2 regions of the Bradyrhizobium sp. 33ap4 genome follow, and region 1 is predicted to be linked to the other one. Evidence: riboswitches for the same ligand, from Rfam matches in the RefSeq annotation. Region 1 holds a riboswitch; the other holds the start of a gene.
What was found. Region 1 has a riboswitch for glycine ahead of Q2M23_RS38935 (D-amino acid dehydrogenase). Riboswitches for the same ligand answer to the same signal wherever they lie in the genome.
Positions count from the first base shown of each region.

Region 2: it holds a riboswitch for glycine, as region 1 does, so the genes downstream of both, gcvT (glycine cleavage system aminomethyltransferase GcvT) here and Q2M23_RS38935 (D-amino acid dehydrogenase) in region 1, are expected to answer to the same signal.

Region 1 covers NZ_JAUMTJ010000081.1:15,073-18,477, reverse strand. Annotated here, with positions in the region: gene Q2M23_RS38945 (ABC transporter substrate-binding protein) at 1-112, opposite strand, end outside; gene Q2M23_RS38940 (M20/M25/M40 family metallo-hydrolase) at 378-1,508, shown strand; glycine riboswitch at 1,601-1,707, shown strand; glycine riboswitch at 1,711-1,825, shown strand; gene Q2M23_RS38935 (D-amino acid dehydrogenase) at 1,891-3,249, shown strand.
Region 2 covers NZ_JAUMTJ010000036.1:85,250-88,654, forward strand. Annotated here, with positions in the region: gene alaS (alanine--tRNA ligase) at 1-1,153, opposite strand, end outside; glycine riboswitch at 1,356-1,444, shown strand; gene gcvT (glycine cleavage system aminomethyltransferase GcvT) at 1,586-2,731, shown strand; gene gcvH (glycine cleavage system protein GcvH) at 2,751-3,116, shown strand; gene gcvP (aminomethyl-transferring glycine dehydrogenase) at 3,140-3,405, shown strand, end outside.

The DNA.
Region 1 (3,405 bases):
CCGCGGCCATCGCCTGCGGCGCGAATGACAATTCCTGCGGCGCGAACGACAGCGCGAGCGCCGTCAACGCGGCCGCTAGCGTGCGGTGTTTCCAACGCGAGATAGGGAACATGCAATCTCTCCTGACGTGTAACTGGTCAAAGCCGGCTTATTCGTTATGCATGTGGTTCGTTATTTAGGCGAACTAACATGCTGTATGGCTTGTGAAATCGAGACTTGCACCAAGCGCCAAGCGCGTCAATCGGTTTCAGGTCGCATCGGACGTACACAAACGAATGAGGCCGCGCGCCAGATTTTGGCTTTACAAAATCGTCGGCTGAGATTTTCGTAACGCGCGCGCGATGCCGGCGCCGTCAGAACAACAAGAGAGAACAACGATGAACCCCGCCAATCTCCCCTTTGATTCCGAAACGATGCTGCAGGGCCTGCGCAGCTGGGTGGAATGCGAAAGCCCGACCTGGGACGCCGCCGCGGTCGAACGCATGCTCGATCTCGCCGCCCGCGAGATGGCGATCATGGGTGCGACGATCGAGCGCATCGCCGGACGCCAGGGCTTCGCGGGCTGCGTCCGCGCCCGTTTTCCCCATCCGAAACAAGGCCAGCCCGGCATCCTGATCGCCGGCCATCTGGACACCGTTCACCCCGTCGGCACCATCGAGAAGCTGAAGTGGCGGCGCGAAGGCAACAAGTGCTTCGGGCCGGGCATCTTCGACATGAAGGGCGGCAACTACCTGTCGATCGAGGCGATCAGGCAATTGGCGCGCGCCTCCTTTACGACTCCGCTGCCGATCACCGTGCTGTTCACCCCCGACGAAGAGGTCGGCACGCCGTCGACGCGCGACATCATCGAGGCGGAAGCCGCGCGCAACAAATATGTGCTGGTGCCGGAGCCCGGCCGTCCGAATAACGGCGTCGTCACCGGCCGCTATGCGATCGCGCGCTTCAACCTGGAAGCCACCGGCAAGCCCAGCCATGCCGGCGCAACGCTGTCTTCCGGCCGCTCCGCGATCCGCGAGATGGCGCGGCAGATCATCGCCATCGACGGCATGACCACCGAGGACTGCACCTTCTCGGTCGGCATCGTGCATGGCGGCCAGTGGGTCAATTGCGTCGCGACGACCTGTACCGGCGAAGCGCTCAGCATGGCCAAGCGCCAGGCCGATCTCGACCGTGGCGTCGAGCGCATGCTGGCACTGTCGGGCACCGCCAACGACGTGACCTTCAAGGTGACGCGCGGCGTCACCCGCCCGGTGTGGGAGCCCGATGCGGGCACCATGGCGCTCTATGAAAAGGCAAAAGGCCTTGCTGCAGCGATGGGTCTCGATCTGCCGCACGGCAGCGCCGGCGGCGGCTCAGACGGCAACTTCACCGGCGCGATGGGCATCCCCACGCTCGACGGCCTTGGCGTTCGCGGCGCCGATGCACATACGCTCAACGAGCACATCGAGGTCGACAGCCTCGCCGAACGCGGCCGCCTGATGGCGGCACTGCTGGCGACGCTGGACTGACATCGATTTGCACTGCACAACACGTTGGCACTGCCGGATCGAAATTTAGCCTTGTCCATTTTTGAGGCTTCGCCTACGGTCCGGCCGTCCAACGCGACGATGCGGGAGAGATCGAAGCGACAACAATCGTGTTGTTGGCTTCGGCGCCGACGGAGCAACCGCCCCGGAAACTCTCAGGCAAAAGGACTGTATCGTCAGGACGATCTGGAGAGAGACGAACATGGCCGCACATCAAGGGCCATGACGTCCACCGAAGGGGATAGTTCGCTTCTGGCCACAGCCCGATGCGGATCAAGCTCTCAGGTACCGTGACAGATGGGGCGCCGATGCCGGTTTCACCGGCGGTTCGGCGACTCTAACCCACGGGAGCCTGACAACTATCATGCCACACATCGCGATCATCGGCGCCGGCATCACCGGCGTAACGACGGCCTATGCCCTGCTTGAACGCGGCTACAAGGTGACTGTCCTCGACAGGCATCGCTACGCCGCGATGGAAACCTCGTTCGCCAATGGCGGACAACTCTCCGCCAGCAACGCCGAGGTGTGGAACAGCGCCGCGACCATCCTCAAGGGGCTGCGCTGGATGCTGAGAAGCGACGCGCCGCTGCTGATGAACCCGAAGCCGAGCTGGCACAAATATTCCTGGATCGGCGAGTTCGTAGGCCACATCACGCGCTATCGCGGCAACACCATCGAGACCACGAAGCTCGCCATCGAAGCGCGCAAGCATCTGTTCTCGATCGCAGAGCGCGAAAACATCGCCTTCGATCTCGAACGCCGCGGCATCCTGCACGTCTATCACGACAGGGCCGGCTTCGAAGCCGGCCTCAAGGTCAACACGCTGCTGCAGCAAGGCGGGCTCGACCGCCGGCCGGTGACCCCGGACGAGATCCGCGTCATCGAACCCGCGCTGCAGACAACCTGCTATGGCGGCTTCTTCACGCCGTCGGACGCGACCGGCGATATTCACAAATTCACGCGTGGGCTTGCCGACGCCTGCATCCGCCGTGGCGCGAGCTTCGTCCATGAAGCCGACGTCGACACGATCGCACACGGCGATGACGGCTTCCGCATCGGCTGGAACGAAGCTGCTTCACATGATGCTGCGGTCGCGACGCGCCAGCAGCTACAGGCGGACGGGATCGTGATTTGCGCCGGCGTGGCGAGCCGCCACTTCGCCAGCCTGCTCAACGACCGCGTCAATGTCTATCCGGTGAAGGGCTATTCGATCACGGTGCAGCTCGATGCGCCGCAAAGCCGGAATGCGGCCCCAACCGTCAGCCTGCTCGATGAAGCTGCGAAGATCGTCACCAGCCGGCTCGGCGCCGACCGCTTCCGCGTCGCCGGCACCGCCGAGTTCAACGGCTTCAACCGCGACATTCGCGCCGATCGCATTCAACCGCTGGTGGACTGGGTGCGGCATCATTTCCCGGAGATCGACACGTCGAAAGTCGTGCCATGGGCGGGCTTGCGCCCGATGATGCCGAACATGATGCCGGTGGTTCGCGCCGGACGGATTCCGGGCGTGTTCTACAATACGGGCCACGGTCATCTTGGCTGGACACTGTCGGCGGCGACGGCGCAGATGGTGGCCCAGGCGATCGACGATTGGCGCGACCTCGACACGCCGCCGATGGCGCCGACGTTCGGTGCCGGGCTCGACGTGCCCGCCGACGCGCGCAAAGCTGAAATCAATCCACCTTCCAGTGGACTGCTTCAAACTTCACCGGAGGAATAATCGCGGCCAACAGGACTGATTAGCTGCACCGCAAAATCCGCAGCACCGATGGCATGGGACTTGCTCAAGTTCTACCGTGAGTCTGCTACCATCTGTGCTACGGTCTGGTGTGCAACGGTCCCGCTGGGGACTTCATCGACCACAACCCAACGGATC
Region 2 (3,405 bases), on a different contig from region 1:
CGTCGAACATGTCGCCCTTCTTGAGGCCGGCACTCTTCTCGTCGAGGATCGACAGGCCGCGCGCCAGCGTCTTGCGGAAGCGCGTCTCCTCCAGCCGCAGCGTCTCCTCGATCAGCTTCTCCGCACGGACCAGATCCGGATAGGCCTGGCCCATCTCGCGGACCAGCGCCCAGACCAGGCGATGCATCAGCGGCTCGCTCGCGCCCAAAAGCTGTGCATGGCGCATCGCGCGGCGCATGATCCGGCGCAGCACGTAGCCGCGGCCCTCGTTCGACGGCAGCACGCCGTCGGTGATCAGGAACGCGGACGAGCGCAGATGGTCCGCGATCACCCGATACGACCCAACGTTCTGCTCGTTCGGACCGTGCCCGAGGGTAGACGCGGCGGCATCGATCAGATTGCGGAACAGATCGGTCTCGAACACGCTCTCGACGCCCTGCAGGATGCAGGCCATGCGCTCGAGCCCCATGCCGGTGTCGATCGAGGGACGCGGCAGCGCCACGCGCTCCTCCTTCGTCACCTGCTCGTACTGCATGAACACCAGGTTCCAGAATTCGAGGAAGCGATCGCCATCCTCATCCGGGCTGCCCGGAGGGCCGCCCCAGATGTGCTCGCCGCGGTCGATGAAGATTTCGGAGCACGGTCCGCACGGGCCGGTGTCGCCCATCGCCCAGAAATTGTCCGAGGTCGGGATGCGGATGATGCGGTCGTCCGAGAAGCCCGCGATCTTCTTCCAGTAGCCGGCCGCCTCGTCGTCGGTGTGGTAGACGGTGACCAGCAGCTTGTCCTTCTTCAGCCCGAAATCCTTGGTGATCAGATTCCAGGCGAGCTCGATCGCGCGCTCCTTGAAGTAATCGCCGAACGAGAAGTTGCCGAGCATCTCGAAGAAGGTGAGATGGCGCGCGGTGTAGCCGACATTGTCGAGGTCGTTATGCTTGCCGCCGGCGCGCACGCACTTCTGCGACGTCGTGGCGCGCTGATAGCCGCGCTTCTCGACGCCGGTGAAGACGTTCTTGAACTGCACCATGCCGGCATTGGTGAACATCAAGGTCGGGTCGTTGCGCGGAACCAGCGGCGACGAGGCCACGATCTCGTGCCCGTTCTCCTTGAAGAAGTTCAGAAATGTCGACCTGATGTCGTTGACGCTGCTCATGTTCATCCAATCGGAAAAAGGGGCCGGCCAGCCGCAAAAAGGCGTCATTTTCCGGCCGAACGCTTTTAGACATTGCCAGCTGCGGTGTCCAGAAACTGTGCAGGCGGATCATGGGCTTGCCGCGGCAGCACAAAGCCCATTGGATAGTTGCTGCAGCTGCGTTGACAGTCTTGGTGGCGCCGTGTTTTCTACCTACCTATACCTAGTCACGTCGGGAGAGACCGGCCTTATCGCCGGCGCCGAAGGAGCAACCGCCCCGGAAACTCTCAGGCAAAAGGACCGCGTGACGTCTGACATCTGGAAAGAGACGCTGGGGTTCGCCCCGATGCGTCCGCCGACGGGATAATACTCTCAGGCACAGCGACAGATGGGGCTTTCTGCAGGTTTCTCAAGGGGAAATAGGTCCCCGGCGGGAACCGCGAGGGCCCTGTGATGCTTGCGCGCGAAACCTCCCCGCTGAAACAGACCCCGCTGCACGCGCTGCATCTGGCGCGCGGCGCCAAGATGGTGCCGTTCGCCGGCTATGACATGCCGGTGCAATACGCGGCCGGCGTGCTGAAGGAGCATCTGCACACCCGCAAGGAAGCCGGTCTGTTCGATGTGTCGCACATGGGCCAGCTCGTGCTGAAGGCCAAATCCGGCAAGGTCGCGGATGCCGCGCTCGCGCTGGAAAAACTGGTGCCGCAGGACATCGTCGGTATCGCGCCGGGACGGCAGCGCTACGCGCAATTCACCAACAATGACGGTGGCCTGCTCGACGACCTGATGGTGGCGAATTTCGGCGATCACCTGTTCCTGGTGGTCAACGCCGCTTGCAAGGCCGAGGACGAGGCGCATCTGCGCGCGAATCTCTCCGACGCCTGCGAGATCATCTCGCTGGCCGACCGCGCGCTGATCGCGCTGCAGGGCCCTAAAGCCGAATCGGCGCTGGCGAAACTTTGTGCAGATGTCGGTTCGATGAAATTCATGGATGCCGGTGCGCGCCGGCTCAGTGACGTCGACTGCTTCGTCTCGCGCTCCGGCTATACCGGCGAGGACGGCTTTGAGATTTCCGTGCCCGCGGACAAGGTGGAAGCCCTGGTCACCGCGCTGCTCGACAATCCCGACGTGTTGCCGATCGGGCTCGGCGCGCGCGACAGCCTGCGGCTCGAAGCCGGGCTGTGCCTCTATGGCCATGACATCGACACCACGACGACACCGGTCGAAGGCGCGCTGGAATGGTCGGTGCAGAAGGTTCGCCGCAGCGGCGGCGCCCGCGCCGGCGGCTTCCCCGGCGCCGACAAAATTCTCGCGCAATTCGCAGATGGCGCTGCGCGCCGACGGGTCGGCCTGAAGCCTGACGGCCGCGCACCGGTGCGCGAAGGCGCCGCGCTGTTCGCCGATGCCGGCTCGACCGAGCAGATCGGCAAGGTGACCTCGGGCGGCTTCGGCCCGAGCCTCAATGCGCCGGTTGCGATGGGCTACCTGCCCACGGCCCTTTCCGCCGTCGGCACCACCGTTTTCGCCGAAGTGCGCGGCCAGCGGCTGCCGCTGAAAGTCGCCGCTACGCCCTTCGTCCCCAATACCTACAAACGCTGAACGCCAAAGGATCGACCCCATGACGACGCTGTACACGTCCGACCACGAATGGCTCCGCATCGAGGGCGACGTCGCCACGATCGGGATCACCGACTATGCGCAGTCGCAGCTCGGCGACGTCGTGTTCGTCGAACTGCCCAAGGTCGGCCGCAGCCTGAAGAAGGCCGAGGCCGCCGCTGTCGTCGAATCCGTCAAGGCCGCCTCCGACGTTTACGCGCCGATCTCCGGCGAGGTGGTCGAGGTCAACGACGCGCTCGCCGCCGAGCCCGCGCTGGTCAATTCCGACGCCGGCGGCAAGGCCTGGTTCTTCAAGCTGAAGATTGCCGACAAGGGCGAGCTCGGCGGCCTGATGGACGAGGCCGCCTACGCCGCGCACACCGCCTAAAGGATCACTCCGAGGATCACGTCATGAACGCGCCCTTCAAGCCGATCAACGAAGCCGCCACCGATTTCGTCCGCCGCCACATCGGACCGTCGCCGCGCGACGTCAACGCGATGCTGGAGACGGTCGGCGCCGCGAGCCTGCAGGCGCTGATGAACGAGACGCTGCCGGCGTCGATCCGGCAGAAGGCGCCGCTCGATCTCGGCCGGGCGCTGAGCGAGACCGAGGCGCTCGCGCATATGAGCGAGCTCGCCGCGCAGAACCAGATGTTCACCTCGCTGATCGGCCAGGG